4 regions of the Selenomonas sp. genome follow, and region 1 is predicted to be linked to each of the others. Evidence: riboswitches for the same ligand, from Rfam matches in the RefSeq annotation. Region 1 holds a riboswitch; each other region holds the start of a gene.
What was found. Region 1 has a riboswitch for cobalamin ahead of ACO5Z0_RS05160 (ABC transporter substrate-binding protein). Riboswitches for the same ligand answer to the same signal wherever they lie in the genome.
Positions count from the first base shown of each region.

Region 2: it holds a riboswitch for cobalamin, as region 1 does, so the genes downstream of both, ACO5Z0_RS05840 (TonB-dependent receptor plug domain-containing protein) here and ACO5Z0_RS05160 (ABC transporter substrate-binding protein) in region 1, are expected to answer to the same signal.
Region 3: it holds a riboswitch for cobalamin, as region 1 does, so the genes downstream of both, ACO5Z0_RS07820 (TonB-dependent receptor plug domain-containing protein) here and ACO5Z0_RS05160 (ABC transporter substrate-binding protein) in region 1, are expected to answer to the same signal.
Region 4: it holds a riboswitch for cobalamin, as region 1 does, so the genes downstream of both, ACO5Z0_RS03035 (TonB-dependent receptor domain-containing protein) here and ACO5Z0_RS05160 (ABC transporter substrate-binding protein) in region 1, are expected to answer to the same signal.

Region 1 covers NZ_DBHIUY010000004.1:184,699-187,881, reverse strand. The annotation lists gene ACO5Z0_RS05165 (MotA/TolQ/ExbB proton channel family protein) at 1-500, opposite strand, end outside; gene ACO5Z0_RS05160 (ABC transporter substrate-binding protein) at 523-1,506, opposite strand; cobalamin riboswitch at 1,674-1,850, opposite strand; gene ACO5Z0_RS05155 (DNA-deoxyinosine glycosylase) at 2,692-3,183, shown strand, end outside.
Region 2 covers NZ_DBHIUY010000005.1:73,719-76,901, forward strand. The annotation lists gene ACO5Z0_RS05835 (PD-(D/E)XK nuclease family transposase) at 57-887, shown strand; cobalamin riboswitch at 983-1,156, shown strand; gene ACO5Z0_RS05840 (TonB-dependent receptor plug domain-containing protein) at 1,540-3,183, shown strand, end outside.
Region 3 covers NZ_DBHIUY010000007.1:98,902-102,084, reverse strand. The annotation lists gene ACO5Z0_RS07825 (radical SAM family protein) at 1-811, shown strand, start outside; cobalamin riboswitch at 877-1,122, shown strand; gene ACO5Z0_RS07820 (TonB-dependent receptor plug domain-containing protein) at 1,290-3,183, shown strand, end outside.
Region 4 covers NZ_DBHIUY010000002.1:231,025-234,207, forward strand. The annotation lists gene cysK (cysteine synthase A) at 90-1,022, shown strand; cobalamin riboswitch at 1,239-1,433, shown strand; gene ACO5Z0_RS03035 (TonB-dependent receptor domain-containing protein) at 1,806-3,183, shown strand, end outside.

The DNA of each region.
Region 1 (3,183 bases):
CAAAGCCCCATAGCAGTCGCGATCAGCGCCTCGCCGACGCCGCCCGTGATCGCCGTCGCCTGTCCCGACTGAAGGTTGAACACGGAAAACGCCGAGATCATGCCGCTGATCGTGCCGAGAAGCCCCAGAAGCGGCGCCATCGTCACAATGACGCTCAAGTAATAGAGACGCTTTCGGAGCTTCGAAAGCGCAACGCCCGACTGAATCTCCATATAGGATGAAACACGCGCGGCATCTTTTTTCATCAGCTTCATCGCACCGAAAAGAATATTGGCAAGCGCACCGCGATGCTCCTCGGCAAGCTTTCTCGCTCCCGCATAATCATCATTCGCCATGTACTGATAAAACTCCCGCGCAAAGGCGCGTCCCGTGTCCATGCGCGAAAAGTACATCGCGCGCTCAATGCCGATCGTCACGACAAAAACGGAACACAAGAGCAGCACATACATGATGGAGCCACCCTTATGAAAAAATTCGATGCCTGTCATAATTGCTTCCATGAAAAATCCTCCCAAACTGTAACTATTCCACCGCCGAGAGATGTTCGTTTCTCCCTTGCGCAAAAGATTCCCCGTATGTGCGATAGGCGATTTCCTGCACACCGAGCACGAAATCCTGTGAGCAATTGTAAATGTAGGCTTCCGTCGGCTCCTCCAAACGATGCTCACGGATCGCTTGGAGCGTCTGTAGGGACGGATCTTCGAAGTATTCCTTGCGGAACTTATCAACGTCGAATTTTCCGTGATCGTTGTATGTCGGTACAAAAAGGACATCCGGGTTGATTTGAACGAGCTGCTCCTTCGTCATAACCTGTCCGTCGCGGATGCCAAGCTCGGCTCTGCCGTTCTTCACGCCTGCATAGCGGCAGGCGTCGTCAAAGCTTGAACCGATACCTCCATAGCCCGACATCAGCGAGATTAAAACAACCGTCTTGCGCTCGCTCTCGGGGATGGCGCTGACTTTTTTCTCGATATTTTTCAGATGATCGTCCATCATCGCGAGGAGCTTTTCCCCGCGTTCGGGTACGCCCGCCGCCTGCGCGAGAAGCGTGATCGTCTCCTTGATCTCGGCGAGATTTCGCGCCCCCTTGCAGACGACGACAGTCAATCCCGCTTCTCGAAGCGACGGCACAATCGCGAGATCCCCCCAATCGGGCACGACGACGAGATCGGGATGCAGGGCGACGAGCTCTTCGACGGTCGGATTACCGACACGCTTCTCCACCTTCTGCGCCAGCTCGACGACATTCGAGCTTACGGGGTCATCCAACAATCCATTGACTGCCGCCATGTCTTCGGGCGGCACAAGGCCGAGCATGATCTCGTCGGTACTCATCGAAAGCGTGACGATGCGATGCGGTCTTGCAGGCAAGGTGACGACCGTACCTTGACTGTCCGTGACCGTATAAGCATCCGCACCATTTGCATTGGGCGCCCCCGGCGCACGGCAAGCCGTCAACAGCAGGCACGCGATGACCATGACAATTGCCAAAAAACTCTTTCGCAACTTTTCTCCCCCTCTGCAATTCTTTTCTCCATCGGCACGACCATGCGATCGTGCCTTTGCCCCAAAATAAAAGAGCCTTTTCCGCAGAAAGAAAGGCTCCATATATGCAGCGACGCCAAGGCGCACAAATGCAAAGAAGAATCCCCTTCCCATCGCTCGCGGGTCAAACGGTGATCGTCAAGCAGGCAGTTCTCCTGGCTCGGTTCATCACTCGGCTGCGCCTTCCCGGGACAATGCCCCAGTGACATCCTTGCAGCTTCGCTCCCCTCACAGTGGCGGGACCGCTCCGGCATGACCGGATTCTCTCGTAGACCCTTGCGGGTACCTGCTCCAAAGCGGAGATTTTCCGCTGTCCCTCATGAAATTATGCGTATGCTAATCTAACGCCTATGCTACCGCAAAACGTATGGCTTGTCAATGCACTTCGGCGAGGACGTCAAGGGGGCTGCCAAAAGACAGCCCCCTCCCTTCGTTTCCTATGAAAGTCTCTCTCATCCAAGCAGCGTCGCCGCACGCGCAACGCCGGCTCCGCCGTCCAGATCTGCTTCTTGTCGTTCGTTTTCCTCGTAACGATTTGCGTCGTTGCATTAAAGGCAAAATAAGAATACCCCGCCTGCAGCTCACAACTTAGGCGGGGATTCTCCTACTAAGGTTTAGGGGCTGACCGTTACCAGTAGCACCCTTTCTACGCTCATTATACGACGCAAAGGCAGATTCGTCAAATTCCAATGCAAAGGAGACTTCCTTGGCGGAAAGGTTCCCACGAAGATTGGATGTATGTTATAATACAGACGGTGCTGCTACAACGGTAGCGGTCGATTCTTAGCCCTCCTTGGCGGTCAACGTCAGCCAATCATGCGGCGCGCTTTGCGCTTGCATTCTTGGGACGTTTTCGCATACGAGCCGTTTGCCAATCAGCCGCGCCCTTTGAGCTTGCTTCTTGGACGGCTCAGCAGGGCGTTGCTTATGACGATCAATGATTTGATTGCGTTGCTCTTGGTAACGCTTTTTATCCTCATCGTTCTGAAAGCATAAGAAAACCCGCCTAGTCTTTGCCGGAAGAGGCGGGCTTTCTTAACCCAAATTTCTCTAGCGGGGCTGACCGTTACCAGTAGCCCCCTTTCTACGCTCATTATACGACGTGAAGGCAGATTCGTCAAATTCCAATGCAAAGGAGACTTCCTCATGCCCGCTTCTCCCTTCACCTGCATCGGCTTTTTGCCGAGCATCGACGAGAGATGCACGCATATCATCCTCGGCTCAATGCCGGGCGCGGCATCGCTCAAAGCGCAGCAATATTACGCGCATCCGCAGAATCGCTTCTGGCGGCTCATGGCGTATCTTTTGGAGGGCGGCGAGCCGCCGCAGGGCTATGTGGCGCGGCTTCAGATGCTGCTCCGCCACCATATCGCACTTTGGGATTCCATCGCCTCATGCGAGCGCGAAGGCAGCTTGGATGCGGCAATTCGAGAGGTGAAGCCCAACGATTTTTCTGCGCTTCTCGCGCGCTATCCGCGTCTTTCGACCTTCTGTCTAAACGGCGGCAAAGCCGCCGCAATCTTTCGCAGCGCTAACAAATCTCTGTTAAATCGCACAGATCTCATCTTTCACACGCTCCCCTCGACGAGCGCCGCCAATGCACGCTGGCGCTTCGACGATCTCAAATGCGCATGGAGA
Region 2 (3,183 bases), on a different contig from region 1:
AAACAGATTCTACGCCATCAAGATTATGATAGGAATTCAAGCGGGAGAAAGTTATTATGGATAGAGATGAGAAGGCACAATGGCGGCAGAGATTTTTAGAGATATTAGCAGGTTTTCGTTTGCTTGATGATGACTTTATGACGGCGGTGTTTCAAGGCAGTTTGCCGTGTGTTGATCTTGTTTTGCAAATCATCTTGAATAATCCTCAGATTAAAGCAACGAAAGTGACTACGCAGGATACGTTGAAAAATTTACAAGGACGCAGTGTACGCCTCGATATCCATGCGTGGACAAACAAGCAGGAATTTAACATCGAGATTCAGCGTGGAGGAAAAGGTGCGGCAGAGCGCCGAGCTAGGTATAACAGCAGCCTTATGGATGCCAATGCTTTGGGTGCAGGGGAAGATTATGATAAACTGCCGGAATCGTATGTGATCTTCATTACGGAGACAGATGTGTTGGGGTATGGGCGACCGATTTACAGGATTTGCAGAATGATTGAAGAAGAAAACCACGTCTTTTGTGATGGCTCTCATATTATTTATGTCAATAGTTCGATGATGGATGAAAGTACGCCGCTTGGCAGACTGATGCATGATTTCCGTTGTACACAGGCGGATGATATGTATTATGCTATATTATCAGAACGCGTAAAATATCTTAAGGAAACAGAGGAAGGAGCGATCAGCATGTGTGAAGCGATGGAAAATCTTATGAATGAAGTGAAAGCATATAGTGTAGCGCAGGGCATGGCGCAGGGCATGGAGAATGAGCGCATTTTTTCTATTCGCAAGATCATGATAAATTTGCATCTGACAGCGGAAAAGGCAATGGATGCTTTGTCCATTCCGAAGGAGGAACAAGCGAAGTACAAGGCGATGCTTTGAGCGACGGACAATTTAAATTGACGTAGCTTTTCTTAAAAACTATTGACAAATGCCGTACACCGTATTAAACTTAAAACTAATGAAACCATAAAAATTTAATATGGTAGGGAACAGGTGTCGCAAGACTTAATAGGGAATCCGGTAGAAGCCGGAGCGGTCCCGCCACTGTAAGAGGAGTCCACCAAAAAATACCACTGGAAAGTTTTCTGGGAAGGTTTGGAGGGGCGATGAATCTGAGCCAGGAGAACTGCCTGTTTCAACATCACCGTCGGCTTTGAGGAGATATTCTTGAAGTCGGTACCTGCGAGCGATGGGTAGGGGATTTCGTCTATGAGTTTCGGGATAGATTTATCTTCGGTGCAGCTTTATGCGCCGTTTTTTTCTTTTCCGAGAAAAAATCTAGTCGTCTGCTCCATGCTTTGGGGGCAGGCGATTTTTATTTCGGAGGTGGGATATTAGGGAATTGGTTGAGTGGGAAGATGTGGGATTTATTATCTGTTTATTCGAAACAAACTACGTGCACAAACGTCTGCTTCATGGACATTGTGCGTCGCCCTTACATGAAAAACCAATCAGTCTGCGCCTACGGCTTGACCTCTTGGGGCTTCATCGTAAGAACTGGATACCTTGAGAACTGCAAGGAGGCTGTATTATGTCAAAACGGAAGGAACGGCGATTGATTGCAGGCATACTGTCCATGCTTGCTGTCGGTATTTTTGGCTACCCGACAATGGCAAAGGCTGCAGAAGTACAGGCAGCGGAATCGGAAGATGTGCAGACGGCACAGGCGGCGGAAGCTGTATCGCAGCATTATGCGACGGAGCCGATTACCGTCGAGGCGAAGCGTCCCGATTGGGAAGAAACGCTCTCGCCGGGCACGGTGACGGTCATTCGCCCCGAGGAGTTCAAGGGTGAGCAGAAGACCTTGCCCGACTTCCTCAAGATGGTGCCGGGCGTCCATGTGCGCGAGGTCAACGGCAAGGGGCAGTATACGACCGTGACCGTGCGCGGCTCGACGGCGGCGCAGGTCGGCGTATTCGTCGACGGCGTGCTGACGAACCTCGGCGGCGACGCGGCGGTTGACATCTCGACGATTCCCGTCAGCAACGTCGAGCGCATCGAAGTCTATCGCGGCTACATTCCCGCACGCTTCGCCGGCACCTTCATCGGCGGTGTCATCAACGTCGTGACGAAGAAGCCGACAGGCGCACACGGCTCGGCGGAGATCGGTCCCGGATCCTTCGGCTCGAAGAAAGCCTCCGTCGAAGTCACAGCTCCCGTCGGTAGCGGCAGTCTCCTCTTTGGTTTCAATCACGAGGCGCGCGATGGCGATTTTCCGTATCACAGCTATGCAGCGGATCAGTTCTATACGAATACAGAGGTTGGAAGAGATATCTTACAAACGCGGGCGGAACTGCAAGGATATCTGTCTATGACTGCGGCAGAGCGGGCAGCATACGACACAGCGCATGGCGCAGGCGCATGGCAAAGCAAGGTGGATGGCTGTGTGCAGTGGCTGGGAGATTACCCAAAGGAAACGGATTCGGCGGATCACCCTGAACGGCGACGCAAATATAATGATTACAAGAATACGGATCTATTGCTCAAATGGCAGAATAAGGATTGGATGATCAAGGGGACATATAAGACCATTAACCGCCATCTGCCGGATAGCCTCTGGGTTGATGTGAGAAGCTACTTTGATATGATTACGCCTGGCTTGGAAGTTGACCGATACGATCTCTACAAATATGACAGCCGCCATCAAACGATAGATGCTTCGGAACTTCTCGTGCAGCGCCGCTATATGGGAAAGCGCTACGATTGGGGCTGGATGATTGATTACCTGCACCAAAGCAAGGATTATCGTGCAGAGCATATCAATGATGCTTTGAGAAAACAAATCTTGATTCCGATGCGCGAGTGGAGCCGTTACCGTTCGAATAAATATAACGTTCAGATCGATGGTACATACGAGCTTAGCAAGAATAATATGCTTGACTTTCAGATGAATTACTCGCATGAGCGCATGAATATTGACGGTGATGGTTTGGACAAGGTCATTGACGATGTGCAGGCGGGCATTGGCAATCTTTGGGCACAGATGCGCAATCAGTTCGATCAAAATATTTTCAACGTGCAGTTGCAGGATACGATCACACTTGATAAAAAGCGCACATGGCAGTTGACGCCGTCCATTCGTTACAATCGTTCGGAGATCATCGGCTACAGCAGATTCGGTCGTTTCAATCCGATGAAAACATACCGTTGGATTCATCCGAAGGACAGTCAGGTC
Region 3 (3,183 bases), on a different contig from region 1:
CGAGAAGGATCTGCCCGGCAATCGCATCGTCGAGCAGGTGGCGGGCTGCTCCTTGAAGTGGCACTGCTGCACGGCGCAGAATCTCTTTTACCGCCGCTGGGAAGCGGGCATACCGACGTCGCCCGTCTGCAACGCGAACTGCTTCGGCTGCATCTCCCTGCAGCCCGCCGAGTGCTGTCCATCGCCGCAGAGCCGCATCGCGTTCCGTCCGACGCCCGAGGAGATCGCGCAGGTCGGCATATATCACCTTTCGACTGCGCCCGATGCCATCGTGAGCTTCGGACAGGGCTGCGAGGGTGAGCCGTCGCTTGCGGCGGATGCGATCGCGGCAGCCGAGCGTCAGATTCGCGCTGCGACGAAGCGCGGGCAGATCAATATCAACACGAATGCCGGCTATACCGAGGGCATCCGAAAGATTGTCGATGCCGGACTTGACTCCATGCGTGTGAGCATCATCAGCGCCATCGAGGAGAGCTATGCGGCGTACTACCGCAGCAATTACACGCTCGCCGACGTCAAGGAGTCGATCCGCTACGCGCTTTCGCACGGCGTATATGTGTCGCTCAACATGCTCTTCTTTCCGGGCTTTAATGACCGCGCCGAAGAACTCGACGCGTGGCGCGGCTTCTTTTGCGAATTGCCCGTCAACATGGTACAGGTGCGCAACCTCAACGTCGATCCCGACGCCTTCCTTGAAATTATGCCCGAAGCGCAGGGCGAGGCGGTCGGCGCGAGAGAGTTTTTGGAACGGCTCAAGAGGGAGTTTCCGCAGCTCGTCATCGGCAGTTTCAGCCACTATGTCGAAGATTAAGAACGATTCCTCTAAAATCCATGTTCTTGACATAAGAATAAATCAATGCTATTCTTTTATAGAAATTTTATATCGTTGGATCAGGTGTCGCAAGACTTAATAGGGAATCCGGAAAAAGCCGGAGCGGTCCCGCCACTGTAGCAGCGAGCAACCCTGTAATAAGGAATCACTGATAAATTCAGCCCCCATCTTTATACATCTGGGCGACTTCATTTATCAATGCTTCTTGAGTCACTGGGGCGAATGCCTTGGGAAGGCGCAGGGGAGTGATGAACTGGAGCCAGGAGAACTGCCTGATGGACAATCGCCATTTGACCTGCGAGTGATGGGAAGGGGATTAAGGAAGCGCTGTTTGGCGTTTCTTCGGCTGCACGAACGCAATCATCCCGGCGAAATTGCCGGGAATTTTTTTGCGCCGCCCTTATGCGCCTTTTCTGCTTTGCAGGAGGGCGCTTTATTTTTGGAAAGGGTGATGTAGATGAAAGGCAAGAGACATCTGACATGGGCGGTGCTTGCGGCAATCGCGGGCATGAGCCTATCGGGCGAGGCGTATGCGGCGGAAAATGCGGCGGCAGGAAAGGAGGCAGCGAAAACGACGCAGGTGCAGGAACAAAGTGCGGAAACTGCAGAAAACAGCGGGCATGATTTGCCTGATACGCTCGTGACGGCGCAGCGCAGGCGAAAGAGTGATCTCGATACGCCCGCGACGACGACGATCATCACAGCGAAGGATATTGAAAAAGCGGGCTATCGCAACGTATTCGAGGCGATCGACCAGCAGATCGGCTCAACGAGTACATCCTATGGCGAGGCAGGGCAGGATTTCGGCTTCAGCGCCGGACGTATCACGCTGCGCGGCTACGACAGGGGCACGCTCGTCATGGTCAACGGCGTGCCGATGAACCTCAAGAATTACCCGAGTACCGAGAACATACCAGCCGCGATGGTCGAGCGCATCGAGATCGTCAAGGGCGCGGCATCGACGCTCTACGGTGCGGAGGCAATGGGCGGTGTTGTCAATATCATTCTGAAAAAACCCAAGGCGGGAGAAGAAGCAGTCAAAGCAAGTGTGACGGCAGGCAATTACTTCAAAAAGACGGAGGTATTTGTGCAAGGTGATCGCTTCATGCTCGATGTGAGCAGGGAATGGTCGAAGGAGATTCCACATTCCAACGCTTTCGGATTGGATAAGGTTTCATGGATGGATTGGTGGGTTGGCAGTGGACAAAAGAATCGTTTGAACGCGAGTGTTGCACTTACGGATGAACTTTCCTTGAATTATAATTATACAGAATCTACGATCACACGCGGCAGTACCGTTTATAAACTGGCATCAGATAAGAAGTCCCTCGTGCCCTCGAGGACGAGATATGATTATCGTTACGATGATTATCGTCATACGGCAAATCTTGTATACCAGGGCAGGGAAAATGGTATCCATGCAGTTCTTGGGTACAATTATCGCAAGGTTGATGGTTACGATTATGTCGCAATGGGAAAAAATGCTTCCAATGCCGTCTGGAACAGTGAAATTTTCGATGTACAGAAAACATGGAAGCTAGGTGATGACTCTTGGATTTTCGGCTATTCCTATCAGCGTGAGGCGGTAGACCTCACGGAGAAAAAACAGAATGCGACGCGTACGGAAAATGCGATTTATACCTCTTATAGCAAGCAGTTTACACCACGTTTTAACTTCACACTTGGCTTGCGTGGTGAATGGATCAACGATCCTGAGAAGGATCAAAATGTCTTTATGCCGCAGTTCCAAACGGATTATAAATTTGATGGGAATACAGCGTGGTACATCAATGTCGGCAGAGCATTTCAGATGCCGCCAGCGGATTATGGTATCAATGAAAAAGTTAGAGGAAGGCATTTGAATCCGCAAGGTTTACAGCCGGAAAGTGGTTGGACGTATGAAACGGGCATCAAACATCGTCATGGAAATGATACATGGAAAGCCGCCATTTACCACATGGATATGAAAAATAAGCTCGGTTGGGAGCTGAATAAGGTAACGCAGCAGTATTATGCGGCGAATAAAGGAAGTTTTCGCAATACAGGATTTGAAGTCGAATATACGAAGCGTTTCAATGAAGCGTGGCAACTTGTTTTAGGTGCGGGAGTCTCCAACCCTGAATTGAAGGATCCCTCTGGGAATAAGGGGTGGGAGCAGGCGGCAGGACGCGTCGAAGGTCTTGTCCGTGTTGATTATAAGAAGGACAAATGGCAAGGAAACTTGAACTTCAAGTTTCTCGGCGATCGCGAATATGTTGCCCCGAGGAATGGGACAGCGCAGGATATACCTGACAAGATTCAGCTCAATATGAATATTGCCTATGCTGCAGGCAGGAATGATACAGTGACTC
Region 4 (3,183 bases), on a different contig from region 1:
GCCTATTGACATAGTGGGAAAAAGTCTGTAAGATATAACATATCAAACAGATATGAAATAAAGAGATTTTAACTCTAGGAGGAAACGTCATGGCAAAGATATACGAAAGTATCACAGAGCTTATCGGCGGTACGCCGCTTCTGCGCACACGGAATTTCTGCATGGAGAACGGCGTCGAAGCGGACATTCTCGCGAAGCTTGAGTACTTCAATCCTGCCGGCAGTGTCAAGGATCGCATCGCGCAGGCGATGATTGAGGATGCGGAGAAGCGCGGCGACTTGAAGCGCGGCTCGGTCATCATCGAGCCGACGAGCGGCAACACGGGCATCGGTCTCGCGAGCGTCGCGGCGGCGCGCGGCTATCGCGCGATCTTGACGATGCCCGAGACGATGAGCGTCGAGCGGCGCAATCTCTTGAAGGCGTATGGCGCCGAGATCGTCTTGACGGACGGTGCGAAGGGCATGAAGGGCGCGATTGAAAAGGCGGAAGAGCTTGCCAAAGTGACGCCGAACGCCTATATTCCATCGCAGTTCACGAATCCTGCCAATCCTGCCGTGCACAAGCGCACGACGGGACCCGAGATCTGGGCTGCGACGGACGGCAAAGTCGACTATTTTCTTGCAGGCGTCGGCACAGGCGGCACGCTCACAGGCGTCGGCGCATATCTGAAGAGCCAAAATCCAAACGTGAAGGTCATCGCCGTCGAGCCGGAGAATTCGCCCGTCTTGAGTGCGGGCAAGGCAGGTCCGCACAAGATCCAAGGCATCGGCGCGGGCTTCGTACCCGAGACGCTCGATACAAGCGTCTATGATGAGATCATCACGGTGTCGAACGACGACGCTTTCCGTTACAGCAGGCAGTTCGCGCGTGCAGAGGGCATCCTCGTCGGCATTTCATCGGGCGCTGTGCTCGCCGCCGCCACCTGCATCGCACGTCGTCCCGAGACGAAAGGCAAGATGATCGTAGCTCTCCTGCCCGACACGGGAGACCGCTATCTTTCGACGGAGCTTTTTAAGGACTGAGATGGAGATCTGCCTTTAGAATCTTTCATGAAAAGCAAATCGTTCCTTTTCAAACGAGATTTAATCCCATCGGCACACTGTCAATGGGATTAAATCTCATTTAAATTATTACTCTATTCTATCGTTGACAAAAGATGAAAGTTCTTATAGAATGAGATGCGAATAAAAATTGCATAAAAAAACAGGTGCTGAACAACGCTTTAGGACGCATAGAAAATGCTGTACCGAGAACACGGTGCTTTTCTCTATGTTTTCTAAAAGAGAATCCGGTCAAATACCGGAGCGGTCCCGCCACTGTAAGGAAGAGCAACGCTGCATGGATGAATATCCGGTCACTGGGGAGCCATCTCTGGGAAGGCGCAGCCGCGCGAGGATTCCGAGCCAGGAGAACTGCCTGTTTTGTGCGCCCCGCAGATCCACGAGCGATGGGAAGGGGAGCCGACTGCGATATCGGGATGATACAGCGGCTTTCTTCGTGGAGAAAGCTTTTTTTATTATGAAAGTCCAAGAAGTCAAGCCTAAAGGGCGCAGACGGATTGGCGAACTTTCATGAAGGGCGGCGCACAATCTCCACAAATTAGACGTTTGTGCGTGTAGTTTACCATGAAACCCCAAGAGGTCAAGCCGAAGGTGCAGGCCGATTGGCTAGGTTTCTGTAAGGACGGCGCACAATGTCCACAAAGTGGACGTTTGTGCGTGTAGTTTATGCAATTTTTCAGCAATGCCGATGGGCGTTGCAGGAAAAAGGAAGGGCGTACGCTCATCAAGGAGGAAATGAAAGAAATGAAAAAGCGACACCTCACATGCGCGATTCTTGCCGGATTATTGTCCACATGGGGGGGGCAAAATCTCGCTCACGCAGGGCATGACGAAAATCTGCAATTCTACACGCTGGACAGCATTGAAGTCACGGCGGAGCAGACGATCAACCAGTTCGGCGATACGGTAACGGAGCAGTCCTACTACCGTACGGGCGGCGACGTCAAGGTCATCACGCGCGAGGAGATCGAGAAGCGTCACTATATGGATCTCACGGAGGCGATCAAGCGCATCCCGGGCGTGACGTTCCAGAACCCGGGCTACCGCGGCGGTGAGTATGGCTATCAGTTCTACAACAACGGCGTGCTCATCAACGGAGACTCGCGTGTCGTCATCCTCATCGACGGGCGGCGCGTGGACAACCTTACGAGTACGCGCATCGGTGACGATAGCACCACGGGCAGTAAGTCCACAGGCGTCAATCTCGACCAGCTGCTCGGCATCGAGAGCGTCGACAAGATCGAAGTCATCAAAGGTCCCGGTGCATCGGCGTATGGACCGGATGCGACGGGCGGCGTCATCAACATCATCACGCGCAAGGGAACGGTCGAACGCAAGGGAACTCTTGATCTTTCAACCGGCTCGTGGAGCAAACATAATTATTCGCTGACGCTCTCGGGCACCATCGACGAGAATCCTACCTTCCGCTATTTCGGCACGGTGACGCGCACGTTGAGCGGCGATACGGAATACGTCGATGGCGAAACGGGCAAGATCGGCACGCTCGGCGGCTCGCACTGGGCGGAAGATGCGGTCAATATCCGCATCGACAAGGATCTGACCGATGAGCAGAGCATCAAGTTCTGGTACAACCACAAGAGCGGCAAAGACGGCTATCCGATCTCAACGCCGCGTCTCAAGTATTGGAATCAGGACGACTGGGAGCGCATCATTTTCGGCGCTGCCGTCGGTCAGCTGGACTCGAATAACGCCCTCAAAGGGGGCATCAACCCAAAGACAGGCAACTGGGAACCGGCACGCACGCTCGCTGGCGATAAGCGCAATCCCGGCTATGCGAACCTCTACGCACTCGACGGCAAAGTGTACAACTCGTTCAGCCGCTTTAGGCACAACGATTGGGAGCTGAAGTGGACGTTCGACAAGGACAATCGTATGGAGAGCTTCGTTCGGCTCTATCAGCAAAACCATCGTTACTCCAATCGCGATAAGTATGTCTGGGGCGATAAGAGACGCAACGATCTTGTTCAGGACTATCGCACGCAATTCCCGACAGGTGCAACGAAAGAGCAGCTCAAGCAGTGGATCAGCGATCATCTCGCGCCTTTCCCGGGCGGCGATCCGGCAAAGGTGCAGGAATGGCTCGACAAGACGGGCGGCAAGG